Regions from separate parts of the Cellulomonas olei genome, predicted to be linked through region 2. Evidence: riboswitches for the same ligand, from Rfam matches in the RefSeq annotation. Region 2 holds a riboswitch; the other holds the start of a gene.
The links. A riboswitch is a leader RNA that binds a small molecule or an ion and turns the genes downstream of it on or off. The one in region 2 is predicted to bind thiamine pyrophosphate.
Positions count from the first base shown of each region.

Region 1: it holds a riboswitch for thiamine pyrophosphate, as region 2 does, so the genes downstream of both, AAHH18_RS09120 (YkoF family thiamine/hydroxymethylpyrimidine-binding protein) here and AAHH18_RS01145 (thiamine ABC transporter substrate-binding protein) in region 2, are expected to answer to the same signal.

Region 1 covers NZ_JBCLVN010000024.1:40,251-55,633, reverse strand. The annotation lists gene AAHH18_RS09195 (acetolactate synthase large subunit) at 1-652, shown strand, start outside; gene ilvN (acetolactate synthase small subunit) at 671-1,195, shown strand; partial or broken gene ilvC (ketol-acid reductoisomerase) at 1,218-2,264, shown strand; gene AAHH18_RS09180 (hypothetical protein) at 2,342-2,785, shown strand; gene AAHH18_RS09175 (3-isopropylmalate dehydrogenase) at 2,830-3,873, shown strand; gene AAHH18_RS09170 (branched-chain amino acid aminotransferase) at 3,966-5,066, shown strand; gene cimA (citramalate synthase) at 5,527-7,155, shown strand; gene AAHH18_RS09160 (glycerate kinase) at 7,181-8,455, shown strand; gene erm (23S ribosomal RNA methyltransferase Erm) at 8,618-9,427, shown strand; gene AAHH18_RS09150 (lipoate--protein ligase family protein) at 9,438-10,514, shown strand; gene AAHH18_RS09145 (YccF domain-containing protein) at 10,609-11,007, shown strand; gene AAHH18_RS09140 (DUF202 domain-containing protein) at 11,030-11,413, opposite strand; gene AAHH18_RS09135 (YidH family protein) at 11,410-11,781, opposite strand; gene AAHH18_RS09130 (YggS family pyridoxal phosphate-dependent enzyme) at 11,778-12,557, opposite strand; gene ybaK (Cys-tRNA(Pro) deacylase) at 12,590-13,084, opposite strand; TPP riboswitch at 13,133-13,241, shown strand; gene AAHH18_RS09120 (YkoF family thiamine/hydroxymethylpyrimidine-binding protein) at 13,295-13,957, shown strand; gene AAHH18_RS09115 (ECF transporter S component) at 13,950-14,582, shown strand; gene AAHH18_RS09110 (ABC transporter ATP-binding protein) at 14,572-15,383, shown strand, end outside.
Region 2 covers NZ_JBCLVN010000002.1:55,961-71,343, reverse strand. The annotation lists gene AAHH18_RS01165 (monovalent cation/H+ antiporter complex subunit F) at 1-77, shown strand, start outside; gene mnhG (monovalent cation/H(+) antiporter subunit G) at 74-508, shown strand; gene AAHH18_RS01155 (SAM-dependent methyltransferase) at 550-1,308, opposite strand; gene AAHH18_RS01150 (DUF4235 domain-containing protein) at 1,396-1,683, opposite strand; TPP riboswitch at 1,838-1,971, shown strand; gene AAHH18_RS01145 (thiamine ABC transporter substrate-binding protein) at 2,055-3,149, shown strand; gene AAHH18_RS01140 (ABC transporter permease) at 3,154-4,935, shown strand; gene AAHH18_RS01135 (ABC transporter ATP-binding protein) at 4,932-5,975, shown strand; gene AAHH18_RS01130 (hypothetical protein) at 6,083-6,715, shown strand; gene AAHH18_RS01125 (Nramp family divalent metal transporter) at 6,922-8,160, shown strand; gene AAHH18_RS01120 (TetR/AcrR family transcriptional regulator) at 8,353-9,003, shown strand; gene AAHH18_RS01115 (SDR family NAD(P)-dependent oxidoreductase) at 9,025-10,548, opposite strand; gene AAHH18_RS01110 (cold-shock protein) at 10,775-11,737, shown strand; gene AAHH18_RS01105 (helix-turn-helix domain-containing protein) at 11,749-11,979, opposite strand; gene AAHH18_RS01100 (DUF2975 domain-containing protein) at 11,979-12,476, opposite strand; gene AAHH18_RS01095 (DinB family protein) at 12,646-13,377, shown strand; gene AAHH18_RS01090 (MFS transporter) at 13,452-14,750, opposite strand; gene AAHH18_RS01085 (sugar O-acetyltransferase) at 14,841-15,383, shown strand, end outside.

The DNA of each region.
Region 1 (15,383 bases), on a different contig from region 2:
CGACGGCCACCTCGCCCCGCAGCACGTCATCTCCCGCATCGGGGAGATCTCCGGCCCGGAGTCGATCTTCGTGGCCGGCGTCGGGCAGCACCAGATGTGGGCCGCGCAGTTCATCAAGTACCAGCGGCCCAACTCGTGGCTGAACTCCGGCGGGCTCGGGACCATGGGCTTCTCGGTGCCCGCGGCCATGGGGGCGAAGGTCGGCGACCCGGACCGCACGGTCTGGGCCATCGACGGCGACGGCTGCTTCCAGATGACCAACCAGGAGCTCGCCACCTGCACGATCAACGACATCCCGATCAAGGTGGCGGTGATCAACAACTCCTCGCTCGGCATGGTCCGGCAGTGGCAGACGCTGTTCTACGAGTCGCGCTACTCCAACACCGACCTGCACACCGGGCACGGCACGGTGCGCGTCCCCGACTTCGTGAAGCTCGCCGACGCGTACGGCGCCGTCGGGCTCCGGTGCGAGACCGCCGCGGACGTGGACGCCACGATCCAGCGGGCCATGGAGATCGACGACCGGCCCGTCGTCGTGGACTTCACCGTGTCGCGCGACTCGATGGTGTGGCCGATGGTCGCCGCCGGCGTGAGCAACGACGACATCCAGTACGCCCGGGGCATCAGCCCGGCGTGGGACCGCGAAGACTGACCCGGGAGCGAGCAGATCATGAGCCGTCACACCCTCTCCGTCCTCGTGGAGAACAAGCCCGGTGTGCTGACCCGCGTCGCGGGCCTGTTCGCCCGGCGCTCGTTCAACATCCACTCCCTCGCCGTGGGCCCGACCGAGCACGAGGAGATCTCGCGCATCACGGTCGTGGTCGACGTCGACGAGCTGCCGCTGGAGCAGGTCACCAAGCAGCTGAACAAGCTCATCAACGTCATCAAGATCGTCGAGCTCGAGGACGCCGCCTCCGTGCAGCGCGAGCTGCTGCTGGTGAAGGTGCGCGCCGAGGGCGCCACGCGCACGCAGGTGCTCGAGGTCGTCGACCTGTTCCGCGCCCACGTGGTGGACGTCGTGCCCGACACCGTCACCATCGAGGCCACCGGCTCGCCGGCGAAGCTCACGGCGCTGCTCGCGGCGCTCGAGCCGTTCGGCGTCCGCGAGATCGTCCAGTCCGGCACCGTGGCCATCGGCCGCGGGCCGCGTTCCATCACCGACCGCGCGCTCGAGCGCGTGAGCCGGTCCGCCTGACCACCCGACCCGCACCGTCCCACACACAAGGAGATCCATCGTGGCTGAGCTGTTCTACGACGACGACGCCGACCTGTCGGTCATCCAGAGCAAGAAGGTCGCCGTCATCGGCTACGGCAGCCAGGGGCACGCGCACGCGCTGAACCTGCGCGACTCGGGCGTCGACGTCACCGTCGGCCTGCGCGAGGGCTCGTCGTCCCGCGCGAAGGCCGAGAACGAGGGCCTCGCGGTCGCCGGGGTCGCCGAGGCCGTGCAGGGCGCCGACGTCGTCGTGATCCTCGCGCCGGACCAGGTGCAGCGGCACATCTACCGCGACGAGATCGCCCCGAACCTCAAGGACGGCGCGGCCCTGGTCTTCGGCCACGGCTTCAACATCCGGTTCGGCTACATCAAGCCCGAGGCCGGGCACGACATCGTCATGGTCGCCCCGAAGGGCCCCGGCCACCTCGTGCGCCGCGAGTACGTCGACGGCCGTGGCGTGCCGGTGATCGTCGCCGTCGAGCAGGACGCGTCCGGATCGGCCTGGGACCTCGCGCTGTCCTACGCCAAGGGCATCGGCGGCCTGCGCGCGGCCGGCATCAAGACCACGTTCACCGAGGAGACCGAGACCGACCTGTTCGGCGAGCAGGCGGTCCTCTGCGGCGGCGTGTCGCAGCTGATCCAGTACGGGTTCGAGACGCTGACGGAGGCCGGCTACCAGCCCGAGGTCGCGTACTTCGAGGTGCTGCACGAGCTCAAGCTGATCGTCGACCTCATCTTCGAGGGCGGCATCACCAAGCAGCGCTGGTCGGTCTCCGACACGGCCGAGTACGGCGACTACGTCTCCGGCCCCCGGGTCATCACGCCCGACGTGAAGGAGAACATGAAGGCCGTCCTCGCGGACATCCAGAGCGGCGCGTTCGCGGAGCGGTTCATCGCCGACCAGGACGCCGGCGCCCCGGAGTTCCAGGCGCTGCGCGCGAAGGGTCAGAACCACCCGATCGAGCCCGTCGGCCGCGAGCTGCGCAAGCTGTTCGCCTGGGTGAAGCCGTCGGACACCGACTACGTGGAGGGCTCGGCCGCGCGCTGACCGGAGGTGGGGGTGAGGGGTCCCCGGGATTCGTCCCGGGGACCCCGCTCCGTCCGTCCGCGGGGGAGGATGGCGGGATGGGTGCGACGAGCGAGGGGCCGGCGGACGGCGTGGACGTGGGCGCGGAGATCCTCAGGTTCTGGGAGATCGCGCGGGTGCGGGCCGGGGTGGTGCGGCTGGTGTCGGTGACCGGGCCCGACGTGCACGGCACCCTCGTGCCGCCGACGTGGTCCGCCGGGGAGGACCCGGAGGAGGCGGACCGGTTCCTCGCCCGGGTGCTCGACGGCACGGCGACGACGTCCTCGACCGCGCTGGCGGACCTCGAGGACGCGGACCAGCCGCTGCCGGTGCGGGGCGACCTCGCGATCGTGCTCGACGGAGCGGGCCACCCGGGGGCGCTGATCCGGACGACCGAGGTGCGGACCGTGCGGTCCGGGGAGCCGGGGGCGGGCGGCGACGCGGGCGCTCCGGTGGTGGTGGAGCGGTTCGAGCTGCTCTACCCGCGGTCGTCCGACCGCTGAGACAGTCGTCCCGACGGGTGGGACGCACGGCTAGGGTGGGAGACATGGCGCAGCAGATCAACCTGGCGGTCGTCGCGGGTGACGGCATCGGGACCGAGGTCGTGGAGCAGGGGCTGCTCGCGCTGGAGGCGGCGCTGTCCGGCACCGGCACCACGGTCGCCACGACGGACTTCGACCTCGGCGCGCGCCGCTGGCACGCCACGGGGGAGACCCTCACCGACGAGGACCTCGCCGCGATCCGCACGCACGACGCGATCCTGCTCGGCGCCATCGGCGACCCGAGCGTGCCGTCCGGCGTCCTGGAGCGCGGGCTGCTGCTCAAGCTGCGCTTCGCGCTCGACCACTACGTCAACCTGCGGCCCGCCAAGCTGTACCCGGGCGTCGCGTCGCCGCTGGCCGCGCCCGGCGACGTCGACTTCGTGGTCGTCCGCGAGGGCACCGAGGGCCCGTACGTCGGCAACGGCGGCGCGATCCGCGTGGGGACGCCGCACGAGATCGCCAACGAGGTCAGCGTCAACACCGCGTTCGGCGTCGAGCGCGTGGTCCGCGACGCGTTCGCCCGGGCCGCCGCCCGCCCGCGCAAGAAGCTCACGCTCGTGCACAAGCACAACGTCCTCGTGCACGCCGGCCACCTGTGGCGGCGCACCGTCGAGGCCGTGAACGCCGAGTTCCCCGACGTGACGGTCGACTACCTCCACGTCGACGCGGCGACGATCTTCCTCGTCACCGACCCGGCCCGGTTCGACGTCATCGTCACCGACAACCTGTTCGGTGACATCCTCACCGACCTCGCCGGCGCCATCGTCGGCGGCATCGGGCTGGCCGCGTCCGCGAACATCAACCCGGACCGCACCGCGCCGAGCATGTTCGAGCCCGTGCACGGCTCCGCCCCGGACATCGCCGGGCAGGGCAAGGCCGACCCCACCGCGACCGTGCTGTCCGTCGCGCTGCTGCTCGACCACCTCGGCGAGCACGACGCCGCCGCGCGCGTCGAGGCCGCGGTCGCCGCCGACGTGGCGGAGCGGGGGACGCGAGTACGGTCGACGGCCGAGGTGGGCAAGGACCTCGCCGCGCGCATCGCCGGCTGAGCGCCCCACCCGCGCGGACCCGTCCGCGCCTGTCCACCCCGGCCGTCGCCCAGGTACCGTCGTCCCGACTCCTGGTTGAAAGGCCGCCACCGATGAGCATCTCCGACACCGACCTCGCGTTCGAGGTCCGCCCCACCGACACCCCCACCCCCCAGGCCGAGCGGGAGTCGCTGCTCGCCACGCCGAAGTTCGGCACCGTCTTCACCGACCACATGGCCCGCGCCTCCTGGACGCAGGGCCTCGGCTGGCACGACCGCCGGGTCGAGAAGTACGGCCCGCTGCAGCTCGACCCCGCGACCGCGGTGCTGCACTACGCCCAGGAGATCTTCGAGGGGCTCAAGGCGTACCGGCACGACGACGGCTCGGTCTGGACGTTCCGGCCCACCGCGAACGCCGAGCGCCTGCAGCGGTCCGCGCGCCGCCTGGCCCTGCCCGAGCTCCCGACCGAGGACTTCCTCGCCTCGATCACCGCGCTCGTGCGCACCGACCTCGACTGGGTGCCGTCGGGGGAGGAGACCAGCCTGTACCTGCGGCCGTTCATGTACGCGTCGGAGGCGTTCCTGGGCGTGCGGCCGTCGCTGCAGGCGGAGTACCTGGTCATCGCCTCGCCGGTCGGCTCGTACTTCGCCGGCGGCGTGAAGCCGGTGTCCATCTGGGTGTCCCAGGACTACGCCCGCGCGGGCGCCGGCGGCACGGGGGCGGCCAAGTGCGGCGGCAACTACGCCGCGAGCCTGCTGCCGCAGCAGGAGGCGTACGCCCGCGGCTGCGAGCAGGTGTGCTTCCTCGACGCCGCCACCGGGACCCTCCTGGAGGAGCTCGGCGGCATGAACGTGTTCGTCGTCGGCGCCGACGGCTCGGTGTCGACCCCGCGGCTGTCCGGGTCGATCCTCGAGGGCGTCACCCGGTCGTCGATCCTCACGCTGCTGACCGAGCAGGGCCGGGAGATCCGGGAGCGCGACATCCCGCTGACGGAGCTGCTCGCGGGGCTGCGCGACGGGTCGGTCGCCGAGGTGTTCGCCTGCGGCACGGCCGCCGTCGTGACGCCGATCGGGCGGCTCGCGGGCGGGGACTTCGACGTCACGGTCGGCGACGGCACCGCCGGCGCGGTGACCACCGGCATCCGCGCGGCCCTGACGGACATCCAGTACGGCCGCGCCGCGGACCCGCACGGCTGGATGCACCGCCTGGCCTGACGCGGTGCGGCCGACCCGCCGACGCACCCGCCCGGCCCCGCCGCCCGCGTCCCGCCCCGCCCGCCCGCGAGTTCGGCATTCGCAGTCGAGTTCGGCACCTGGAGCTGCCGAACTCGCACGCCGACTGCCGAACTCGCGGGAAGGGGTGGGGGTGGGGCGGGGCGGATGGGACGGGTGGGGGTGCCCGGGCGTCCCGGGGGGTGGACGGGGCTGACGGCGCGCGTGACGTGTGCCACGATGGCGCACATGACCGTTCGTCACCCGATCGTCATCGCCTAGCGCGTCCGCCCACCCCCGCGGACGCGCCGACCTCCCGAACCCGGGGGGTCTTTTTGTTGCCGCACGCCCACACGCTCACCCGGCTCGCACCGTCCTCCTCGCCGAGAGAAGCCCGACCGTGACCTCTGCACCCCGCGACGACGCCCCCGCCTCGCTGCCGCGCACCGGCGCCGCCCACCCCGTGGCGGACGGCCCGGGCGCGTTCGACGTCTACGACACCACCCTGCGCGACGGCGCCCAGCAGGAGGGCATGAACCTCTCCGTCGCCGACAAGCTGGCGATCGCCCCGCTGCTGGACGAGCTGGGCGTCGGCTACATCGAGGGCGGGTGGCCGGGCGCGATCCCGAAGGACACGGAGTTCTTCGCCCGCGCGGCCAAGGAGCTGGACCTGCGGCACGCCGTCCTGGCGGCGTTCGGTGCGACCCGCAAGCCCGGCGTGCGGGCCTGGGACGACCCGCAGCTGCGGGCGCTGCTCGACTCGGAGGCCCCGGTCGTGACGCTGGTCGCGAAGAGCGACTCCCGGCACGTGGAGCGGGCGCTGCGCACCACGGTCGCGGAGAACCTGGCGATGGTCGCGGACTCCGTCCGGCTGCTCGTCGGGGAGGGCCGCCGGGTGGTCGTCGACGCGGAGCACTTCTTCGACGGGTTCCGGCACGACCCCGCCGCGGCCCGCGACGTCGTGCTCGCGGCGGCCGAGGCCGGCGCGGAGACGGTCGTGCTGTGCGACACCAACGGCGGCATGCTCCCCACCCACGTCGCCGACGTGATCCGCGACCTGCGGGCCGCGCTCGGCACGGCGGACCCGCTGGTGCGCCTCGGCGTCCACGCGCACAACGACTCCGGCTGCGCGGTGGCGAACACCCTCGCGGCCGTCGAGGCGGGCGCGGTGCACGTGCAGGGCACCGTGAACGGCTACGGGGAGCGCACGGGCAACGCCGAGCTGCTGTCGGTCGTCGCGAACCTGGAGCTCAAGACCGGTCGCAGCGTGCTCGCCCCGCCGCCGGACGGCTCCGGCGGCCTGGCCGAGATGTCGCGCATCGCCCACCAGATCAGCGAGATCACCAACATCGCGCCGTTCGCCCGCCAGCCCTACGTCGGGGTCAGCGCCTTCGCGCACAAGGCGGGGCTGCACGCCTCGGCGATCCGCGTCGACCCGGACCTGTACCAGCACATCGACCCGCAGGCCGTCGGGAACGACATGCGGATGCTCGTCTCGGAGATGGCGGGGCGCGCGTCGGTCGAGCTCAAGGGCCGGGAGCTCGGGTTCGACCTGGCCGGGCAGGACGAGGTGCTGACGCGGGTCACCCAGCGCGTCAAGGACGCCGAGGCGCAGGGCTACACGTACGACGCGGCGGACGCGTCGTTCGAGCTGCTGCTCGCCGAGGAGGTCGAGGGCGGACGTCCCGCGTACTTCCGGGTCGAGTCCTGGCGCACGATCGTGGAGCGGGCGGGGTCCCGCGGCACCCCGGCGACGGCCGAGGCGACCGTGAAGCTGCACGCCGGGGGTGAGCGCATCGTCGCCACCGGCGAGGGCAACGGCCCGGTCAACGCCCTGGACCACGCCCTGCGCCTGGCGCTCCAGCGGGTGTACCCGGAGCTGGCGGAGTTCGAGCTCATCGACTTCAAGGTGCGCATCCTCGACGCGATGCACGGCACCGACGCGGTGACCCGGGTGCTCATCGAGACCACGGACGGGCAGACCGCGTGGAGCACCGTGGGGGTGGGGCCGAACCTCATCGAGGCGTCGTGGGAGGCGCTGACGGACTCGGCGATCTGGGGCCTGCGGAACCGGGGCGTCGCGCCGCGCTGACACGGGGCTCCGGCATGCTGGGGCTGTGAGGGTCGTCGTCGCGGTGGACGCGTTCAAGGGGTGTCTCTCGAGCGCGCGCGCCGGGGAGGCCGCCGCAGCGGGCGTGCGCGCCGCGGACCCCGGAGGGTCGGTGCGCGTCGTGCCGGTCGCGGACGGGGGCGAGGGGACCGTCGACGCCCTGCTCGCCGCCCGGCCGGGGCGCCGGGTGGTCGCTCCGGTCGTCGACGCGGTCGGCCGGCCGGTGGACGCGGCGTACGCGGTGCTGGACGGGGACGACGCGGGGCCGGCGGGCGGGCCCAGGGGCGACGAGCGCGCGGGCGGCCCCGGTCGCGCCGCCGGCCGGACCGCCGCCGGCCCGACCGCCGTCGTCGAGGCCGCCTCCTGCGTCGGGCTCGGCCAGGTCGACGTCGGCCCCGACCTGCCCCCTCGGGCCGGCTCCGCGGGGCTCGGCCTCCTGCTCCGGCACGCGGTCGACGGGGGCGCGCGCCGGGTGGTCGTCGCGCTCGGCGGCACGGCGTGCACGGACGGCGGGCTGGGGCTGCTGCTGGCGCTGGGTGGCGCCGCCCGCTCCCGGGACGGGTCGCCGCTCGGTGGCCCCGGCACCAACCCGCTGTGGGACTTCGGGTCGCTCGACGCCCTGCCGGACCTCGGTGCGGTCGACCTCGTCGTGCTCACCGACGTCGACAGCCCGCTGCACGGGCCCGCAGGCGCGGCGCACGTGTTCGGCCCGCAGAAGGGTGCGACGCCCGCGCAGGTCGCCCACCTGGACGACCGGCTCGTCGCGTGGGGCTCGGCGCTGGCGGCCCGCGGGCGCGCGGTCGCGGACGTCACCGGGGCGGGTGCCGCCGGGGGGCTCGGCGCGGCGCTGCTCGCCCTCGGCGCGCGCCGGGAGCCGGGGTTCGCGCACGTGGCCCGCGCCGCACGGCTGGAGGAGGCGCTCGCGGGCGCCGACCTGGTGCTGACGGGCGAGGGACGGTTCGACGCGCAGACGGCCCGCGGCAAGACACCGGCCGGTGTGGCGGCGCTCGGGCGCGCCGCGGGGGCCGTGGTGGTGGCGCTCGCGGGCGCCGTCGACGTGCGCGGGGACGCCGCGGCGGGGCCGTTCGACGCGGTGCTCCCCGTGCACCCGCGGCCGCTCCCGGCGGCGGAGGCGCTCGACCCGGCGACCACCGCCGCGCACCTCACCGCGACGGCCGCGCAGGTGACGCGGCTGGTCGCCGCGGCCCGCCGCCGTCCGACCGGAAATCGCCGTGCGCCCGCGCCCGGGCGCCCCGTACCGTCGCCCGCATGGGAACGCTGAGCAGCGCGGCCGCCGCGGCCGTCGCACGCCCCCGGACCGCCTGAGCGCGGCCGGCCGTCCGACCGGTCGTCGCCTCCGGATGCCCCCGAGCACCCGGAGCCGGGCCGAGAACCCTCCCGCCCCTCCGGGTGCTCCGTCCTGCCTGCGACTGGAGCACCTCCCGTGCGACACCCCCACGGCGGCCGGCACGAGCTCGGCCAGAACTTCCTGCACCACCGCCCCACCGTCGACGCCGTCGTGCGGCTGGTCGGCGCCACCGACGGGCCGGTCCTCGAGATCGGCGCCGGCGACGGCGCGCTGACCCGGCCGCTCGCCGCTCTCGGCCGCGACGTCCTCGCCGTCGAGCTCGACCCGCACCGCGCCGACCGGCTGCGCGCCCGGGTGCCCGGCGCGACCGTGCTGTGCGCCGACGCGCTGCGCGTCCCGCTGGACCGGCCGGTGGTGGTCGGCAACATCCCGTTCCACCTGACGACGCCGCTGCTGCGCCGCCTGCTGCACCACGGCCGGTGGCGGCACGCCGTGCTGCTCACCCAGTGGGAGGTGGCCCGCAAGCGCGCGGGCGTCGGGGGGCGCACCCTGCTCACCGCGCAGACCGACCCGTGGTTCGAGGTCGCGCTGCGCGGCCGGGTGCCCGCGGACGCGTTCCGGCCCCGGCCGTCGGTCGACGGCGGTCTGCTCACGGTCGACCGGCGCCACCGCCCGCTGGTCGACCCGGGCGAGCGGGACGGCTACCAGCGGTTCGTCGGCGCCGTGTTCACCGGGGCGGGGCGCGGCCTGGACCAGGTGCTCGCGGGGGCGGCGCGGGTCCCGGCCCCGGCCGCCCGGCGCGCGCTGTCGGACGCGGGCGTGCCGGCGCGGGCGCTGCCGCGCGACCTGCGGCCCGAGCAGTGGGCGGCGCTGTGGCGGGCGCTGCGCTCCCCGGCCGGGGCACCACGTCGAGGTCCCCGACGACCACGCCGGTCCGGGGCCTAGGATCGGGACCGTGCGTGGCGAGTACAAGGTCCCCGGCGGCAAGCTCGTGGCAGCGGACGTGGAGGTGGCAGGCGGGTCGCTCACCGAGGTGAGCGTCAGCGGCGACTTCTTCCTCGAGCCCGACGCCGCCCTGGCGGTCATCGACGAGTCCCTGCGGGGGCGCCCTGCGGACGCGCGGGTGGCCGACCTGACGGCGGCGATCGAGGAGGGGCTGCGCCGCGCCGAGTCCGACGGCCGCTTCGACGCGCCCGTGCACATGGTCGGCTTCACGCCCGAGGCCGTGGCGATCGCCGTGCGGCGCGCGCTGGGCCACGCGACGTCCTGGCAGGACCACACCTTCGAGCTCATCCACCCCGGCCCGCTGCCGCCCGCCGTGCTGGGCGCGCTCGACCAGGTGCTGACCGAGGAGCTCGCCGCGGGCCGGCGCGGCCCGACGCTGCGGTTCTGGGAGTGGGACGAGCGGGCCGTGTTCATCGGCTCGTTCCAGTCGCTGCGCAACGAGGTCGACCCCGAGGGCGCCGCGAAGCACGACGTGACCGTGGTCCGGCGGATCTCCGGCGGCGGCGCCATGTTCATGGAGGCCGGCAACTGCATCACGTTCTCGCTCGTGGTGCCGGCGTCGCTCGTCGACGGCCTGTCGTTCGAGCAGTCGTACCGGTTCCTCGACGACTGGGTGATCGGCGCGCTGGCCGACGTGGGCGTCACGGCGACGTTCTCCGGGCTGAACGACATCGCCTCGCCGGCCGGGAAGATCGCCGGGTCCGCGCAGAAGCGCCTGGCCGGCGGGGCGGTCCTGCACCACATGACGATGGCCTACGACATCGACGCGGACAAGATGCTCGAGGTGCTGCGCATCGGCCGGGAGAAGCTGTCGGACAAGGGCACGACCAGCGCGAACAAGCGTGTGGACCCGGTGCGGTCCCAGACCGGCCTGCCGCGCGAGCAGGTCATCGACGCGTTCGTCGCGCACTTCCGGTCGCGGTACCGGACGGTCGACGGCGCCCTGCGGCCGGAGGAGCTGGAGCGGGCGCAGCAGCTCGTCGAGGAGAAGTTCGGCAACCCGGAGTGGACGGCGCGCGTGCCGTGAGCCGGGCTCGAGCGGCCGGGCGCGCCGCAGGACCAGGGTCGGATCGGGGAGGTCCCCGATGCGGCGGACGGGTCCCGTCCGCGAGGCTGGTGCCGTGAAGCTCCTGCTCAACCTCATCTGGCTCGTGTTCGGCGGGCTGTGGCTCGCGCTCGGCTACGTCGTCGCCGGGATCATCTGCTGCGTGCTGGTCGTGACCATCCCGTTCGGCATCGCGTCGTTCCGCATGGCGTCGTACGCGCTGTGGCCGTTCGGCCGGACGATCGTGGACCGGCCCACCGCCGGCGCGATGTCGACGATCGGCAACGTCGTCTGGATCCTCGTGGCCGGCTGGTGGCTGGTGCTCGGGCACCTGACGACGGCGCTCGCGCAGGCGGTCACGATCATCGGGATCCCGCTGGCGATCGCGAACCTCAAGATGATCCCGGTCTCGCTCGTGCCGCTCGGCAAGCAGATCGTGCCGACGGACCGCTCGCTGGCGGCGTACGGGCGCTGAGCCCCGCGCGACCGCGCCCGCGTCAGCCCGCCGCGTGCCGCAGGACCACGACGAGGGCGCCCACGCCCAGTAGGGCCGCGGCCAGCGCGGTGGCGCCGAGCGCCCCGCCGCCCGGCGTGCGCGCGCCGGCGGGCACCGGCGCGCCCGGCCCCCGGTCGGGGTGCGTGTCGTCGACGACCGCCGACCAGAGCACGGCGCGGCGCAGCCCGGTCCGGTCGAGAGCGAGCGCGCCGAGCAGGCCGAGCGCGGTCAGCACCCAGACGGACGCGCCGAACCACGGCTCGAGCACACGGCTCGCGACCAGGGAGCCCACCGCGACGGACAGCGAGGTGCGGCGCCACGCGAGGGCCGTCCGCTCCGGCTGCGCCCCGGGGGCGGCGTCGCGCGGCCCGCTCGCGGTGCTCACCGCAGCAGCAGCCCGACGAGCACGAGCACGCCGGCCAGCGCGACGCCCGCGGCGAGCGGCCCGCTGAACGCCGGCGCCGGCAGCGGCTGCCGCTCGCGCAGCGCCCGTTCGGTGCGTGCCCAGCCGGCCCACGCCTGAGCCGGCGCCGCGATCCCGAGCAGGATCAGCAGCACGGCGGCCGCGAGGCGCAGGTGCGGCTCCACGGGCAGGTCCAGCGCCTCGAGGGCGACGCCGCCCGCCAGCAGCGCGAGCGCCGTGCGGACCCAGGCCAGGAACGTCCGCTCGTTGGCGAGCGAGAACCGGCCGTCGGGCTCGGTGCCGCGGGTGTACACGCGCCGGGGGAACCGGCGGCCGGTGGGCGCGGTCACGCCGCGGGGACCGTTCCCGGGACGCCGACGGGGGCCGGCCGTGCGCCGAACACCGCCGTCCCGACGCGCACGATGGTGGCTCCCTCGGCCACGGCGGCCTCCAGGTCCCGGCTCATGCCCATCGACAGCTCGACGGCGTCACCGGTGCCCGCCTCGCCGCTGCCGGCGACCTCGTCCCGCAGGTCGCGCAGCGCGGCGTACCCGGCGCGGACGGCCCGCTGGTCGGAGGTGTTCGCGCCCACCGTCATGAACCCGCGCAGCCGCAGCCGGTCGTGCCCCGCGACGGCGCGGACCACGTCGAGCGCGTCCTGCGGGGCGGCGCCGTGCTTGGTCGGCTCGCCGGAGACGTTGACCTGCACCAGCACGTCGAGCGTCCGGTCGTCGTCGGCGCACCGGCGCGCGAGCCGGTCGGCCAGCGCGGGGGAGTCGACGCTCTGCACGCAGGTCGCCCAGCGCAGGGCGGCGTTCACCTTGTTGGACTGCAGCGGCCCGATGAGGTGCAGCTCGGGTGCGAGGTCGGCGAGCTCCGGCCCCTTGGCGACGAGCTCCTGCACCCGGTTCTCGCCGAGCAGCACCCGGCGGGCGGCACCGGCCGTGGTGGCCGCGCCGGCGAGGTCGGCGAGCACGGCCGCGCGCACCGTCGCGGCGTCCTGGGTCTTGGTGGCCAGCAGCAGCCGGACGGCGCCGGCCGGGCGGCCCGCGGCGGACTCGGCGGCTGCGATCCGGGAGCGGACACGGGCCAGCCGCTCCGCGAGCTCGGTCGCGCCGGTCGTCATGTGCCCGACCCTATGCGCTCGCGCCCGCCGCCTCAGCCGCGCGCGATGTCCGCGACCGTGGCGGACGTCAGCCGGATCAGGTCGTCCGGGGCCAGCTCGACGTCGAGCCCCCGGCGCCCGCCCGACACGAACACGGTGTCGAACAGCTGCACCGTCTCGTCCACGACCGTCGGGTGCGCCGACCTCTGGCCGAGCGGGGAGATGCCGCCGACCACGTACCCGGTCGCACGCTCCGCAGCGGCGGGGTCCGCCATCACGGCCTTCTTGCCGCCGACGGCGTGGGCGAGCGCCTTGAGGTCGAGCTTGCCGGCGACGGGCACGACGGCCACGGTCAGCGTCCCGTCGACCGAGGCCATGAGGGTCTTGTAGACCTGCTCCGGGTCGATGCCCAGCACCTCGGCGGCCTCGAGCCCGTAGCCGACGGTGCTGCGCGGGTCGTGCTCGTAGGCGTGCGCGGTGTGCGGGACCCCGGCGGCCGTCAGCGCGACCAGCGCGGGCGTCCCGGACGGCGGCTGCTTGCGGCTCACGGGGCCAGCCTAGGGCGCGCGACCCCGCCGCCGCGGTGCTGCTACGGTGCGGAGCAGCACGGGAGTCCGGTGAGCCGGGCTGAGAGGGAGTACTCGAACTCCGACCGTTGAACCTGATCTGGGTCATGCCAGCGCAGGGAGCGACATCGCAGGATGCCGGGCACCCGTCCGCCGTCCTCCCGTGCTGATCCGACCAGCACAGGAGGACGCATGATCCCGGCACCGTCGTCGACACCCACCCGGCCCGCGGAGGCCGCCGACCTGGTCGCCGACCCGCTCCGGTTCGGGGTGGGTGCCCGCGTCACCGTCGCCGTGATGTCCGACCGGTACGCCGACACGATCCTCGGGGTGCTCGGCTCGGTGGCGACGGACGGCCTGCTCGTCGAGACGGGCGACGTCAGCACCTACGTCGGTGGCGACGAAGCGGACCTGCTCCGGTACCTCACGGACCTCGTGGACGCGGTGGCCGCCACCGGCGAGCACGCCGCCGTCACGCTGCACCTGTCGCGCGGCTGCCCGGGCGAGGTGCGCTGCGCCCTGCCGGGCGGCGCGGGTCCGCGGGCCGTCGCGCTGCCACCGGGCCGGCGCACCGGCCGACCCGGTGTGGCGGAGTGGGCGCTCTACCCCCTGGCCGACGACGTCCGCGCCGGGGTCGTGCCCGACCACATGCGGGACATCGAGGCGGCGATCGACCTGGCCCGGGCGAGCGGCACCTTCCGGGGGTCCGCGCACTTCGTCACGCGGCTCGAGGGCGACGTCGGCGCGCTCGTCGAGACGGTGGTCGGCGCGTGGGCGCGCGTGGGGCGCGGCGTGCAGCACGTGACGAGCCACGTCACGTTCTCGCTCAACAGCCCGACCCGGACCCGTGGCTGACGGCGCCCCGCGCGGGCGGCGCCGCGAGCCGCTCGCGCTGAAGGACATCGTGCTGATGGTCGTGCTCGGGGTGGTGTTCGGGTTCCTGTACTGGGCGCTCGTCCAGGCGTGGAACGGCCTCGCGGTGCTCATGGGGCCCGCGGGCGACCTCGCGCAGCACGTGCTGCTCGGCGGGTGGCTGCTGGTGGCCCCGGTCGCCCTCGCGATCATCCGGCGACCCGGCGTGGGGATCCTCGCCGAGGTGATCGCCTCCGTGGTGGAGGTGGTGTTCCTCGGGTCGCCGGTCGGGCCGCTGCTGGTCGTCGCCGCGCTGCTGCAGGGCCTCGGCAGCGAGATCCCGTTCGCGCTCGGCCGGTACCGCCGGTTCGGCTGGGGCCGGTTCGCCGCCTCCGGGCTGCTCGGCGCCACGCTGGTGTTCGCCTGGTCGGCGTTCCGGTTCGGCTGGTACGGGCAGGACGTGCTGGTGCTGCGGCTCGTGCTCCAGGCCGTGTCCGGCGTCGTGCTGGGCGGCCTGCTGGCCAAGGTCGTCGTCGACGCGCTGCACCGCACCGGGGTGCTCGACGGCTTCGCGATCGGGCGCGCCGCGGCCGCCGGCCGCCCGGTGCTCGAGCGCCGTGCGGGCTGAGGAGGACGAGGGGACGCCGGCGGCGCCCGCGCCCGTGCTCGAGGTGGCCGGGCTGGAGGCCGTGCTGGACGGCGGCGCCGGGATCGGCCCGGTCGACCTGCGGCTCGCGCCGGGGGAGCAGGTGCTCGTGCTCGGGCCCTCGGGTGCGGGCAAGTCCACGCTGCTGCGCTGCCTGCACGGCGCGGTGCCGCACGCCGTGCCCGCGCACGTCGAGGGGCGGGTCGTCGTCGCCGGCCGCGCGGTCGCGGAGCACGGCGTCGCGGCGCTCGCGGACGTGGTCGGCGTGCTCGCGCAGGACCCCGAGACGGGTGTCTGCCTGGCGGACGTCGCGGACGAGGTCGCGTTCCCGCTGGAGAACCTCGGGACGCCCCCGGCCGCGATCGGGCCCGCGGTCGAGGCGGCGCTCGGTGCGGCCGGCGCCGGTCACCTGGCGGGGCGGCGCACGGACGCCCTGTCCGGCGGCGAGCTCCAGCGGGTGGCCCTGGCGGCCACGGTGGTCGCCGGACCTCGGCTGCTGCTGCTCGACGAGCCCACGTCGATGCTGGACGCGGACGGCGTGGCGGCGGTGCGGGACGCGCTCGCCGCCGCGCGGGGTGCGACCGGGGCGGCGAGCGTGCTGGTGGAGCACCGGCTCGACGCGCTCGCGGGCGACGCGGGGGTCGCCGGGCTGCCCGGCCGGTGGGTGGTGCTGTCGGCCGACGGGCGGGTGACGCACGACGGCCCCGCGGCCCGTGTGGCGCAGGAGGCGGGCCCCGAGCTGCTGGCCCGCGGCTGCTGGCTCCCGGAGGACGTCGAGATCGC
Region 2 (15,383 bases):
CGCAGGTGGTGCACGACGAGGCGGCGCACGGGCACGAGGACCACGCGGACGACGAGCGCCAGGGGAGCGGACGATGAGCGCGGACACCGTCGCGGACGTCGTGGCGGCGGTCTGCCTGATCGGCGGTGCGCTGCTGGCGCTCGCGGCCGGCGTCGGCGTGCTGCGGTTCCCCGACCTGCTGTCCCGGATGCACGCCGGCACCAAGCCGCAGGTGCTCGGGCTGGTGCTGGTGCTGATCGGGCTGTCGCTGCGGCTGCGGTCCGGCGGCGCGGTGTGGGCGCTGATCCTGGTGGCGCTGTTCCAGATGCTCACGGCGCCCGTCGCGGCCCACCTGGTCGGGCGGGCGGGCTACCGCACGGGCAAGGTGCGCCGCGACCTGCTCGTCGTCGACGAGCTCACCGAGGCGCAGGAGCGCGCGTCGGAGCGCGAGGGGACGCAGGACGGGGACGAGGACGACGACCACGACGACGCGCACGGCGCCCCGGGCGCGTCCGGCCGCAGGGGCTGACCCCGGCGCCGGCCTCCGGTGCCCGCCCCGGCGGTGTGCCGTCACCGGCGGAACAGCGCCGCCCAGAGGAAGTCCTCGCCGAACGTCGCCGGGTCGCCGGACCGCATGCGGCGCAGCTCCACCTCGTCCAGCCAGCCGAACGCGCGCCGCAGGTCGTCGGTGCCGTAGGCGAGCCCACCGCCGAGCCCGCCCTCGCGGTACAGGTCGGCGTCGTCCGCCTCGGTGCCGCCGCGCCCGTCGTGCCCGGTCGCGAAGCAGGCCAGGCCGAACCGCCCGCCGGGGCGCACCGTCCGCTCCAGCAGCCCGCGGTACGTCAGCCGGCGGTGCGGCGGCAGGTGGTGGAAGCAGCCGGAGTCGTAGACCAGGTCGTACTGCTCCGCCGGCGGCTGCCACGTGAGGACGTCCGCGCGGGCGAACCGGACGTCGACGCCGGCCTCGTCGGCCCGCTCCCGTCCCCAGTCCAGCGCCGCCTGCGAGAGGTCGAGCGCGTCGACGGTGCAGCCCTGCTGCGCGAGCCAGACGGCGTTGCGGCCGGGCCCGCAGCCGAGCTCCAGCACCCGGGCGCCCGGACCGAGGGGCAGCCGGCCGTCGGCGTGCCACGCCACCAGGCTCTCGTCCGGGGCCCAGCGGAAGAACGGCACGCCCCGGCCGCGGTCGGCGTAGAACCGGTCCCAGAAGTCCGCGCCGCCCCGGTCCGACCACCGGTCGGCCTGCTCGGCGAACAGGTGGTCCATGAGGTCGAGCACGTCGTCGACGGTCTGGACACAGCGGCGTGCGGGCCGGGCTGGCGTCGCGGGCATGGCGGGCTGACCTGCGCATTCGTCGGCGAGCGGGACGCTCGAGCCTAGCGGGGCGCAGGTCGGCCGGAGGGGGACCTCCGTGCCTGGTCAGGCGTGCGGCAGGTGCCGGTTCCTGTCGACGCGCTGCACGAACTTCTTGGTCCCGCGCGTGGCGAACACCCGCGCCAGCGTCACGGCGCCGGCGGTGATCACGGAGGCCGCGACCACCTCGCCGATGCGGATGTCGTCGGCGTCGTCCTCCGGCTTCGGCGGCTTGTGGCCGACGGCGGCCTTCCAGGCGGCGTCCACGGCCTTCCCGGCGAGCCACGCGACCGCGCCCGCCACCACCAGGCCGGTGATCTTCGCGAACGTGGACTGGGTCTCCTCGTCGGCCACGGTTCCTCCTGCTGCGTCGGTGCGGTGTCGTGCGGGCGCGTGCGTGCTGCGCCCCACGCTAGCCCCGCGGGTGCCGCACCGCAGGTCACCCCGGCGCACGCAGTCGCGCGGGGGCGGCGGCAGGGGGCGTCGGGGACGGCGGTGTAGGGTCGGCCCCGAACGACAGGGGAGCGTCCCGGACCGCCGCCGCGAGGTGGCGCCCGACCGACGCTGAGAGTGCGGACGGAACCGCAGACCCTCGCACCTGATCCGGTTAGCACCGGCGTAGGGAGTCGGGATCTCAGTCGCCTCGTGTCGTCGGCACGGGTGCGGCAGCGCGCGCGGGCGGACGACGCGCGGCGACCCCCTCGGTTGCACATCGAGGAGGACGCATGGCGCGCACGCGCGCAGCACGCCGGACCATCCGGCACACCGCGGCCCTGGGGGTCGCGGCCCTGGCCCTCACGGCCTGCTCGGCCACCGGCGGGTCGCCGTCCGGCGGGTCCGCGGGCGGCGACGGCACGGCGGGCGGGTCGGTCACGCTGGTCACCCACGACTCGTTCCACGTCAGCGACGGGCTGCTCGAGCAGTTCGAGGCGGACACCGGGCTGACCGTCACGCAGGTCGCGCCCGGTGACGGCGGGGCGCTGGTGAACCAGCTCATCCTGACCAAGGACGCCCCGCTGGGCGACGTCGTCTACGGGATCGACAACACGTTCGCGTCGCGGGCGATCGACGAGGGCGTGCTGGAGCCCTACACGTCGCAGGTGCCGGCCGCGGCCGACGCGGAGCCGTACGCCCCCGACGACTCGGGGTCGCTGACCGCCGTCGACCTCGGCGACGTGTGCCTCAACGTGGACCACGCCTGGTTCGCCGACCGGGACGTCCCGGAGCCGGCGACGCTCGAGGACCTGACCGACCCCGCGTACCGGGACCTGACCGTCGTGACGAACGCGGCGACGTCCAGCCCCGGGCTGGCGTTCCTGCTGGCGACCGTCGGGGCGTTCGGCGAGGACGGCTGGCAGCAGTACTGGCGTGACCTCACGGCGAACGGCCTGAAGGTCGCGGAGGGCTGGTCGGACGCGTACTACACCGACTTCTCCGGCGGGGGCGGCGGCGGCTCCCGGCCGATCGCGCTGTCGTACGCGTCGTCGCCGCCCGAGACGATCCCCGAGGGCGGCGGCGAGCCGACCACCGGGGCGCTGCTCGGCACCTGCTTCCGGCAGGTCGAGTACGCCGGCGTCCTCGCGGGCGCGCAGAACCCCGAGGGCGCGCGCCGGCTGGTGGACTGGCTGCTGTCGGACGCGGTGCAGGCCGACATCCCCGGGTCGATGTACATGTACCCGGTGAGCTCGGCGGTGGACCTGCCGGAGGACTGGGCGCAGTGGGCGCCGCTGGCCGACGAGCCGTACACCGTGCCGCTCGACGAGATCGCGGCGAACCGGGAGACGTGGGTCCGTGAGTGGACGGACCTGGTGACGGGCTGACGTCGTGACCCGCCCGCTGACGCACCCGTCCCCGACCGGCTCCGGCCGGCCGGGGACGGGGGCGCGCGCGACCCCTCCGGAGGTCCCCGCGCCGCCCCCGGCCGCGCCCACCGCGCCCACCGCCCCCGGACGCGGCTGGGCGGTCGCGCGCGGGACGGCGTGGGCGGTGGCGGCCGCGGTGCCGCTGCTGTTCCTCGGGGTGTTCTTCGCGTGGCCCGTGCTGACGCTCGTCGGGCGCGGCCTCGTCGCCGACGGGTCGCTGGACCTGTCCGGGTTCGCGGAGGTGCTCGGGCGGCCGCGGACCTGGCGGATCGTCGGGCTGACGCTGGCGCAGGCGACCCTCGGCACGGTGATCTCGGTGCTGCTGGGCGTGCCCGGTGCGGCGGTGCTGTACCGCAGCCGGTTCCCGGGGCGGGGGGTGCTGCGCGCGCTCGTCACCGTGCCGTTCGTGCTGCCGACCGTCGTGGTGGGGGTGGCGTTCCGGGCGCTGCTGCGCGACAACGGGCCGCTCGGGTTCCTGCACCTCGACGGGACGTTCGCCGCGATCGTCGCGGCGCTGGTGTTCTTCAACTACGCGGTGGTCGTGCGGACCGTCGGGGGCCTGTGGGAGCGCCTGGACCCTCGGCCCGAGCAGGCCGCCCGGTCGCTCGGCGCGTCGCCCGCGCGCGCGTTCCTCACCGTGACGCTGCCCGCGCTGACCCCCGCCCTCACGTCCGCCGCGTCGCTGGTGTTCCTGTTCTGCGCGACGGCGTTCGGGACGGTGCTGGTGCTCGGCGGGATGCGGTTCGGCACCGTCGAGACGGAGATCTGGATCCAGACCACCCAGTTCCTGGACCTGCGGGCCGCCTCGGTGCTGTCGGTGGTGCAGGTGGTGGTGGTCGTCGCCGCGCTCGCCGTGGCCGGCCGCGCGCGGGCCCGGCGGGAGCGCGCGCTGTCGCTCGTCGACACGCCCGTCCGGGCGGTCGGCCGCCCGCACCCCCTGCCGGCGGTCGTCACGGCGGTGGTGCTGGTGCTGCTCGCCCTGCCGCTCGCCGCGCTGGTGCTCGGGTCGTTGCGCACCGGCGACGGCTGGGGGCTGGACCACTACCGCGCGCTGGGCACCACCGGCGGCCGGAACGCGCTGACGGTCACGGTCTGGGAGGCGCTCGGCAACTCGCTGCGGGTGGCCGTCGACGCGACGGTGCTGGCCCTGGTGGTGGGCTGCCTGGTCGCCCTGCTGGTGTCGCGGCGCCCCCGGCGGCCGGCCGCGCGGCGGGCCGTGGGGGTGCTGGACGGCGTGTTCATGCTGCCGCTGGGCGTCTCCGCGGTGACGGTCGGCTTCGGCGCGCTGCTCACGCTCGGGCACCCCTTCGGCATCGCGACCGACCTGCGCGCCACCGGCGTGCTGGTGCCCGTCGCGCAGGCGGTCGTCGCGGTGCCGCTCGTCGTCCGGACGGTGCTGCCCGTGCTCCGCGCCGTCGACCCGCGGCTCCAGGAGGCGGCCCGGACGCTGGGCGCCGGGCCCGGCCGCGTGCTGGCGACGGTGGACGGGGCGCTCGCGGCGCGCTCCGTCGGCCTCGCGGTGGGGTTCGCGTTCGCGGTGTCGCTCGGGGAGTTCGGGGCGACGTCGTTCCTGGCGCGACCGGACCGCCCGACGCTGCCCGTCGTGGTCTTCCGGCTGATCGGCCAGCCGGGTGCGGACAACTACGGCATGGCGCTGGCGGCCGGGGTCGTGCTGGCCGTGCTGACGGCGGGGGTGATGGCGGTCGCGGAGCGGCTGCGCGGGCCGGTGGGAGGAGAGCTGTGACGGACGGGCTGGCGGTACGGGACCTCGAGGTGCGGTACCCGGGGGCGACGCGGGGCGCGGCCGGGGTGACGGCGGTCGCGGGGGTCGACCTGGACGTGCCGCAGGGGCAGGTGCTCGCCCTGCTGGGCCCGTCGGGCTGCGGGAAGTCGTCGCTGCTGCGCGCCGTGGCCGGGCTCGAGCCGCCGACGGCCGGCCGGGTGCTGTGGGACGGGCAGGACCTGGCGTCCGTGCCGGTGCACCGGCGGGGGTTCGGCCTGGTGTTCCAGGACGGTCAGCTGTTCCCGCACCGCGACGTCGCCGGCAACGTCGGGTACGGGCTGCGGGACGTCGGCCGCGCCGAGCGCACCGCCCGGGTGGCGGAGCTGCTGGACCTCGTGGGCCTGCCCGGCTACGGCCCGCGGCCGGTGGCGACGCTCTCCGGCGGGGAGCGGCAGCGGGTCGCCCTCGCGCGGTCGCTGGCCCCGCGCCCCCGGCTGCTCCTGCTGGACGAGCCGCTCTCGGCCCTCGACCGGTCGCTGCGCGAGCGGCTCGCCGACGACCTGCGGCGGGTGCTGGTGACCACCGGGACGACCGCGCTGTTCGTCACGCACGACCAGGACGAGGCGTTCGCCGTGGCGGACCGGGTCGCGGTGATGGCGGCGGGCCGGCTGCTGCAGGTCGCGCCGCCGGAGGAGCTGTGGCACCGCCCCGCCGGGCGGGAGGTCGCGGAGTTCCTGGGGTACCGGACGTTCCTCGCCGCCGCGGACTGGGGCTCGGCGGCCCCGCCGGCCGACGGCCCGCTGCTGGCGGGGACGCTCGCCGTGGCGCCGGGCGGCTGGCGCGTGCTGGCCCCGGGGGAGTCCGCGGGGGAGGGTGCTCCGGTGCGGGACGCGCGGGTCACCGGGCGCCGCTCCCGCCGCGGTCGCCTGGAGCTCGTCGCGGTCATCGAGCCGGAGGGCGTGGCGGTGGCCGCGACGCCGGCGCACGGCGGCGCACCCGCGGACGGCGCGCGCGTGCGGGTGGCGGCCGACGAGGGGTCGGTGGCGGTGCTCGGCGGCTGACGTGCACCGGTCCCGGGCGCGTGGTGGCGCCCGTGGCGGCGGCGCCGGGATCCTGTAGTCCTGCTACGGAATCGTGCGGCGGCGCTACCGGGCGGTAGCGTCACGCCATGCCGTGGCTGGAGATCATCGGGTGGACCGGGTCCGTCCTCGTCGTCGTGTCCCTCATGCAGGCCCGCGTGCTGCGGTTCCGGTGGATGAACTTCGCCGGCTCCGTGGTCGCCGCCGGCTACAACGCCGTGGTCGGGATCTGGCCGTTCGCCGCCATGAACGGCGTCATCGCGGTCATCGACGCCTACTGGCTGTGGCGGCTCACCCGCGAGCGGCACGACGCGGACGTCTACCAGGTGGTGCCCGTCGGCCCGCGCGACGACTACCTGCGGCACGTGCTCGGCGTGCACGCCGCCGACATCGCCCGGTACTACCCGTCGTTCGCGCTCGACGACCCCGGCGCGCGGTGGGCGTACCTCGTGCTGCACGGCGACGAGACGGTCGGCGTCGTCGTCGTGCGCGACGCCGGCGAGGGGGTCGGCGAGGTGCAGCTCGACTACGTGACGCCCCGGTTCCGCGACTTCGCGCCCGGCGAGTTCGTGTACCGCCGCAGCGGGGCGTTCGCGGGCGCTGGCCTGCGCTCCCTGGTGGTCGTCGACGACGCGCAGGACTCCGGCGACTACCTCCGCCGCGTCGGCTTCACCCAAGAAGCGGGCCGCTGGCGCCGCGAGGTCGCCCCCGCCACCCCCTGACCCCCGCCCGCCCCGCCCCGCCCCATCCCGTCCGGTCCCGTCCGCCGAGGTCGGCAGTCCCAGGCGAGTTCGGCAGCTCCAGGTGCCGAACTCGCACACGAAGTGCCGACCTCGCGCACGAGCTGCCGACCTCGCCGGAGGGGGCGGGCGGCGGCCGGGGCGGCGTGTGCCTAGGATGAGTTCGGACGTCCGAACTTGGAGGTACGGTGACCGCCACACAGGATCGCGCCGCGGTGTCGCGCGGGCGCGTGCTGCCGCTGCTGGGCCCGGCGTTCGTCGCCGCGATCGCGTACGTCGACCCGGGGAACGTCGCCGCGAACCTCACGGCCGGCGCCCGGTACGGCTACCTCCTGCTGTGGGTGCTGGTCGCCGCGAACGCCATGGCCGTGCTGGTGCAGTACCAGTCGGCGAAGCTCGGCATCGTCACCGGGGAGTCGCTGCCGGGGCTGCTCGGCCGGCGGATGCGACGCGGGCCCCGGCTGGCGTTCTGGGCGCAGGCGGAGGTCGTGGCCGCCGCGACGGACATCGCCGAGGTCGTGGGCGGCGCCATCGCGCTGCACCTGCTGTTCGGCCTCCCGCTCGTCGCGGGCGGCCTCGTGGTCGGCGTGGTGTCGATGCTGCTGCTGGCCACGCAGGACCGGTACGGCCAGCGGCGGTTCGAGCGGCTCGTCGTCGCGCTGCTGGTGGTCATCGTCGTCGGGTTCCTCGGCGGCCTGCTGCTGGGGCCGCCCGACCCCGCGGGCATGCTCGCCGGGCTCGCCCCGCGGTTCGCGGGCACCGACTCGGTGCTCCTGGCGGCGTCGATGCTGGGCGCCACGGTGATGCCGCACGCGATCTACGTGCACTCGGCGCTGAGCCGGGACCGGTTCGGCCGGACGCCGGCGCCCGAGCTGCGCGCCGGGCTGCTGCGCGCCACGCGCTGGGACGTGGGCACGGCGCTCGGCGTCGCCGGGACGGTCAACATCGGGCTGCTCCTGCTGGCGGCGGCCAACCTGCGCGGCGTCGAGGGCACGGACACGATCGAGGGCGCGCACGCGGCGATCAGCGGCGCGCTCGGCGGCGGGGTCGGCGTGGTGTTCGCGGTCGGGCTGCTCGCCTCGGGCCTCGCCTCGACGTCCGTGGGCTGCTACGCGGGTGCGGCCGTCATGGAGGGCCTCATCCACCGCCGGGTGCCGCTGCTGCTCCGGCGCGCGATCACGCTGGTCCCGGCGCTGGTGCTGCTGGCGCTCGGGGCCGACCCGACGTGGACGCTGGTGGTGAGCCAGGTGGTGCTGTCGTTCGGCATCCCGTTCGCCGCGGTACCGCTGGTGCGGCTCAACCGGGACCGGGGGCTGCTGGGCGCGCACGCCAACGGGCCGCGGCTGCAGGCGGTGCTGGTCGTCGTCGTGGCCCTGGTGGTGGCGCTGAACCTCGCCCTGCTGGTGCTGCTGGCGACGGGGGCCTGAGTAGTCGGAGCGCGACTCCCGGAACCCGCCGCGACCTGCGGCGACGCGGGGACGTCGCGGGCCCCGACCGACCCCGCGGACCGGGCCGGAGGGGCGGACGGGCCCCGGGCGGGTGCCGTTGACGCCGGGCGCGGCGAGATTTTCGGAGCGGCGGTACGGGAATCTATCCGTAGCGGCGCTACCATGAGCGGCGTGACCAGCGGCGACGGGCGGACCCTGCGGGCCGTGGCGACCCGGGCGCGCGTCGCGCAGGCCGCGACGCGGCTGTTCCTGGCCGACGGCTACGGCCCCACCACCATCACGGCCGTCGGGCGTGCCGCCGGGGTCGGCGTCCAGACCGTCTACTACTCGTACCCCACCAAGGCGGACATCCTGGTCGGCTGCCTCGACCACGCGGTGGACGGCGCGGACCGCCGGGACGCGCAGCGCGACCTGGCCGACCAGGCCTGGGTCCGCGCGGTCGTCGCCGAGGCCGACCCGGCGCGGCGCGTGTTCCTGCACGTGCGCGGGTTCGCCGAGCTGCTCGGCCGGGCCGCGGGCGTGCAGGACCTCGTGCGCTCCGCCGCCCCGGGCGACGCGGTGCTGCGGGACGCGTGGGAGCGCGACGAGACGCGGCGGCGGGCGGTGCACGGCCTGCTGGTCGACGCGCTGGTGGCCGACGGGTCGCTGCGCCCCGGGCTGGAGCCGCTGCACGCCGTCGACCTGCTCACGCTGCTGCTCGGCCCCGAGCCGTGGAACGCGCTGGTGCGCCGCGGCGGCTGGAGCGCGCTCGCGTGGGCGCGCTGGGCGCACGGCGCGCTGCTCGCGGACCTCGTGCCCTCCCGGTGGGAACCCGGCGCCTGACCGCCGCCGCGCCCCGGGCCCTCACCAGGCCGAGCGGGCGTAGTCCTTGAGGAAGCAGCCGTACAGGTCCTCGCCGGCCTCGCCCCGCACGATCGGGTCGTACACGCGCGCCGCACCGTCCACCAGGTCGAGCGGCGCGTGGAACCCCTCCTCGGCCAGCCGCACCTTCGTGGGGTGCGGCCGCTCGTCGGTGATCCACCCGGTGTCGACGGCGGTCATGAGGATGCCGTCGGCGAGCATCTCGCCCGCGCTCGTGCGCGTCAGCATGTTGAGCGCGGCCTTGCTCATGTTGGTGTGCGGGTGGCCCGGGCCCTTGTAGCCCCGGGCGAACACGCCCTCCATCGCGGAGACGTTGACGACGTACGTCCGGCGCGCCGGCGACGCCGCGAGGGCGGGCCGCAGCCGGCTGATGAGGATGAACGGCGCCGTCTGGTTGCACAGCTGCACCTCGAGCAGCTCCATCGGGTCGACGTCTTCGACCGTCGCGACCCAGGAGTTCGTCTCCGCGACGTCGGGGATCAGCCCGCCGGCGTCGATCGACGTCCCCGCCACCAGCCGCTCGAGGCTCGCCGCCTCGGCGGTGAGGGACTGCGCGGTCAGCGCCTCCGCGGCGGCGCGCCCGGCCCGCTCGATCGCCAGGGCCGGGCTGCTCAGCTCGCTGACCGACCCCGCCAGCGCACGCGGGTGGGCGTCGCTGGTCCGGCCGAACGTCGTGATCATCCGCGCGGCGTCGGTGTCCAGCGGGGCGTCCTCGGCCTCGGCGATCCGCGCGTACGCCCCCGGCGACCGCCGCACCGTCTGCGCGGCGTTGTTGATGAGGACGTCCAGAGCCCCCTGGGCGGCGACGTGGTCGGCGAGCGCGACCACCTGCGCCGGGTCGCGCAGGTCGATGCCCACGACGTGCAGCCGGTCGATCCAGTCGGCGGAGTCGTCCATCGCGCGGAACCGGCGGACGGCGTCCTGGGGGAACCGGGTGGTGATCGTCAGGTCCGCGCCGTCACGCAGCAGCCGCAGCGCGATGTACATGCCGATCTTCGCCCGGCCGCCCGTCAGCAGCGCGCGGCGGCCGGTGAGGTCCGTGCGCGCGCCCCGCTTGGCGTGGTGCAGCGCGGCGCACTCCGGGCAGAGCTGGTGGTAGAACGCGTCGACCACCGTGTAGTCCTGCTTGCAGACGTAGCAGGCGCGCGGCCGCAGCAGCGTCCCGGCGATCGCGCCGGTGGCCGACGACGTGATCGGGATGCCGGCGGTCTCGTCGTCGATGCGGCCGGGGCTGCCGGTCGCGGTGGCGGCGACCACGGCGGCGTCGGCCTCCGCGACCAGGCGGCGCTTCTCCCCGCGGCGGTGCTTCTTCGCGGCCTTGAACATGGCGGACGCGGCGCGCCGGGCGGCGGCGTGCTGCGGGTGCGTCTGCGGGAGGGCAGCGACCTGGTCGGCCACCCGCAGGAACGTCGCGAACTCCGCGGGGTCGACGCCGGGCACGGCGGGGTCCGTGCCGTCGCCGGGTGCGTCCGGGTGCTGCGGGGGCGTGGTCGTCTGCGCGCTCATAGCGCCGTCCGTCCTCGGGTGGGGGAAGGGCGCCGCGGTCGCGCGGGGCCCGGAGGATCGTACGCGGCGCGCGCTGCCGGCACCCAGACGGGGCCGTCGTGCCGCCGGGGTCCCGACGTCGCGGGCACCGGCCGGGGACCGGCGTGACGCGCCGCCCCCGGGACGGGGGACACTGGGAGGCAGCAACCGTCAGCGCAGCACCACCGCAGCACCACGAGGAGTCACCGTGCCCCAGGGAACCGTCCGCTGGTTCGACGCCGAGCGAGGGTTCGGCTTCCTCGCCCTCGGTGACGACGCCGAGGACCTCTTCGTCCACGCGTCCGAGATCGTCGGCCAGGACGGCACCCGCTCGCTCCGCGAGGGCCAGGCCGTGGAGTTCGAGGTCGGCGAGGGCGACCGCGGTCCGCAGGCCCGGCAGGTGCGGGTGACCGGCGACGTCGCGGCAGACGCGGCGCTCGGGGTGCTGGGCACGGTGGCCTGGTACGAGCCCGCGAAGGGCTACGGGTTCCTCACGCCCGACGGCGGCGACGCGCAGATCTTCGTGCACAGCTCGGCGATCGTCGGGGGCGGTGTGATCACGGAGGGCCAGCGCGTCGCGTTCCTCGTCGTCGAGGGGGAGAAGGGGCCGCAGGCCGACCACCTGCTGCCGCTCGGCGCGGACGCGGCCGCGGGACCGGGCCGCGCCGCGGCGACGGACGACGGCGCCGACGGCACCGTGACCTGGTACGACGCGGGCAAGGGCTTCGGCTTCATCACCCCCGACTCCGGGGAGCAGGACGTGTTCGTGCACGCGCGCTCGCTGCACGGCGACCTGACCGAGCTCGTCGAGGGCGACCGGGTGAGCTACCGCGCCTCGGAGGGCGAGAAGGGCCTGCAGGCCCAGGGCGTCCGGCTGGTCGGCGGCCCGTCCCGAGGCGGCCGCGGCGGTCGCGGCGGGTCGGACCGGCGCGACCCCGGCCGGGGCCCGGCGCCGTCCCGCGGCCCGCAGCGCGGCGGCCAGGGCGTCGTCGCGCGCTACGACGCGGAGCGCGGCTTCGGGTTCATCACGCCGGACGACGGCGGTCCGGACCTGTTCGTGCACGTGTCGGTCGTGCGGGACGGCGAGGAGCTCTACGAGGGCGACCGGGTGCGGTACCAGGTGCGCCAGAGCGACCGGGGCCCCCAGGCGGACCGGGTCGACCTGCTCTGACCGGTCGGAGGTCACCGGCCCGCCGGGGCGGTGACCTCCCCGGGCACGTGGCGCAGCAGGTCGCCCGGCTGGCAGTCGAGCACCGCGCAGAGCGCGTCCAGGGTGCTGAACCGCACGGCCCGGGCGCGGCCGTTCTTGAGCACGGCGAGGTTCGCCGGCGTGATGCCCACCCGGTCGGCCAGCTCCCCGACGGACATCTTGCGGCGGGCGAGCATGACGTCGACGTCGACCACGATCGGCATCAGATGACCTCGTCGAGCTCGGCGCGCAGCGTGGTGGCGGTGGTGTCGAGCGCGACGGCCTGCGCCAGCAGCGCGCGCATGACGAGGACGACCAGCGCGCCGCCGCCGATGCCGATCGCGACGACGCCGAGGGCCAGCACGATCCCGGGGGGCACGGCCTCGCCCGGCGCGAGCAGGACGCCGAGCAGCACCACGAGGCCGGCGGCGACGGCCAGGGCGCCGATGACGACGTCGACCCAGCGGAACGCCGAGCGGCTGAACACGGTCCCGGTGCGGACCATCGTCAGCAGCCGCCACAGGCAGACGAGCACGACCTCCACCGTGGCGACGCCGAGCACGCCGATGACGACCACCGGCCAGCGCAGGTGCACGACGTCCGGGCCGCCCTCGGCGATGTCGACGCCGAGCAGCGGGATGAGCACGGCCTGGAAGAACAGCATCCCGGCGAGCAGCAGGACGATCACCACCCGCAGGAGGCGTCGGACGAGCTGGGGCATGGCGACTCCTCTCGGTGCCCGACGCGCGCGCCAGGCTATCGACAAACGATAGCATTCGATCGTTGGACGGTGGGGTGGGTGGCCGTGGACGGTGTCGGTGGCCGGGTGTAGACATCGGGTAGCGGCCGGCGAGGGGCGCGACCGTGCGCGAGCGGAGGGGGACGCGGTGGTGACCGAGTTCGTGGACGAGGACCTGCGGGGGGCGAGGTTCGTCCGGAGCACGCTGTCCGGGGCGGTGCTGCGCGGGGTCGACGTGGACGGGGCCGACCTCGACGCGCCGTGGCTCGGCGAGGGGAGGTTCCTCGTCAACGGCGTGGACGTGGCGCCGCTGGTGGAGGCCGAGCTGGACCGGCGGTTCCCCGGCCGGGCGCTGCGCCAGGCCCAGGACCCCGAGGGGCTGCGTGCCGCCTGGGCGGCGGTCGAGCGGGCGTGGGACGGGGCCGTCGAGCGTGCCGCCGCGATGCCGCCCGGCACCGTGGACCTGCAGGTGGACGGCGAGTGGTCGTTCTCGCAGACCCTGCGGCACCTGGTGATGGCGACCGACACGTGGTTGCGCGGCGCGGTGCTCGGGATCGAGCGGCCGTACCACCCGGTCGGGCAGCCGAACGTCGAGTACGCCACCGACGGGCACGACCCCGCCGTGTTCTCCGAGGCGTCGCCGACGTTCGAGCGGGTGCTGGCCGTGCGGGCCGAGCGCCAGGCGATGGTCCGCGACCACCTCGCCTCCGTCACCCCGGAGGACCTGGCCGGCACGCGGCCGAACCCGTGGGGGCCCGACCACCTCGAGACGGTGCTGTCCTGCCTGCACACGATCCTCGACGAGGAGTGGTCGCACCTGCGGTTCGCGCTGCGGGACCTGGACGCGCTCGCGGCGCGCCGCACCGACGCCGACCCGGCCTGACGGCTCCGGCCGCGCGGCTGGTCCGGCCGGGTGAGGCCGCGTCGGTCCGGTCTCGTCGTGCGCGGTCGGGCGCGTCAGGCGCCGGGCGACGCCGCCGGCCCACCCGAGGCGGTCACGGGCTCCTCGTCCGGCTCGGTCGCGGCCGCGCGCGTCAGCAGCACCCGGCCCACCCCGGCGACGACGAGGCCCGACACGACGACGCTCAGCAGCGCGACCCGCAGGCTCGAGGCGTCCGCGATCACGCCCACCACGGTCGGCGACACCAGGAACCCGACGCGCAGCAGCCAGCTGACGACGGTCAGGCCGACGCCGGCGGGCAGGCCGGGCAGCTCGTCCGCGGTGTGCATGACGGCGGGCACGAGCGTCGCGACGCCGAGACCCGCGAGGGCGAACCCGGCGAGCGTCGTCGCCAGTGACGGCACGGCGAGCATCCCGCCGGCCCCGACCGCGATCGCGAGGCCGCCGACGCGCGCGACGCGCCGCTGCCCGAACCGGTCGACGACCCGGTCTCCGGTGAGCCGGCCGACGGTCATCGCGACCTGGAGGGCGACGAACGCCAGCCCGGCGGCGGCCGCGCCGGTGCCGACCTCCGTGCGCAGGTACAGGGCGCCCCACGAGGACCCGGCGTCCTCGACGAACGCGCCGCAGGCGGCGAGCACGCCGAGCGCGGCGAGCAGGAGGACGGCGTGGCCCGCGACGCGCCGCCGGGGCGCCGGTGCGGGGGCGTCGGCCGCGGGCGCGTCGGCTGCGGCGCCGGCCGTGGCCCGCTCGGCGTCCTCGGGCCCGCGCAGCAGGAACCGGTGCGCGACGACGGCGACGACCGCGAACACCGCGGACGTCGTGGCGATGTGCGCGGGCAGCGGCACGCCGAGCCCGGCGGCGGCCGACCCGACCAGCCCGCCGAGCACCGCGCCGACGCTCCACAGGCCGTGGAACGCGTTGACGATGGAGCGCCCGTAGAGCCGCTGCACCCGGAACCCGTGCGCGTTCTGCGCGACGTCGATCACGGCGTCGAGGGCGCCCGCGAGCAGGAGCAGCCCGGCCAGCGCGGCCCAGCTCCCGGCGAGCGGCACCAGCGCCACGGCGACCGCGAGCGTGACCAGGCCGGACGACGCGACGGCGGCCGACCCGAGGCGCTGGATCAGCAGCGGCGCGAGCAGCCCGGCCAGCAGGGCGCCGAGCGGCATCGCGGCGATCGCGGTGCCGAGCGCGGCGTTGCTCAGGCCGAGGTCGGCCTTCACCTCGGGCAGCCGCGGCACGAGGTTCGCGTACAGCACGGCGTTGACCAGGAACACCATCGAGACGGCGACGCGGGCGCGCCGGGCGACCGGCGTCACGACGGCTGCTGAGGGTGCTGCGGGGGAGGCGGGCATGGGGCTCCGGCGGTGGGTCCGGGTGCCGGCGTCGGCGCCCGCGGTCGGGGTGCGTCGTCGAGCGTACACACGATGTGTACGCTCGTACACATGAGCGATCGCGACTACTTCGCCGGCGACCCGCGCACCAACCGCGAGCGGATGCTCGCCGGTGACCTGTACATCGCGGACGACCCGGAGAGCGAGCGCATCGCGCGCCGGGCGACCGTCCTGGTCGAGGAGTACCGGCTGGCCGTGATCGCGGCCGACGACGCCCGCGCCCGCCGCGTGCTGACGGACCTGCTCGGCTCGCTCGGCGAGGGCGCGTTCATCAAGCCGCCGCTCGCCGTCGACTACGGGGAGAACCTCCACGTGGGCGCCCGGACGTTCGTGAACTCCGGCCTCACGGCGCTCGACGTCGCGACGATCACCATCGGCGAGGACTGCCAGATCGGCCCGGACGTGCAGCTCCTGACCCCCACGCACCCCCTCGACCCGCAGCCGCGGCGCGACAAGCTCGAGGCCGCCGAGCCGATCACGCTCGGGGACAACGTCTGGCTGGGCGGCGGCGTCATCGTCTGCCCCGGGGTGACCATCGGGGACGACACGGTGGTCGGGGCCGGCGCCGTCGTCACGCGGGACCTGCCGGCGGGC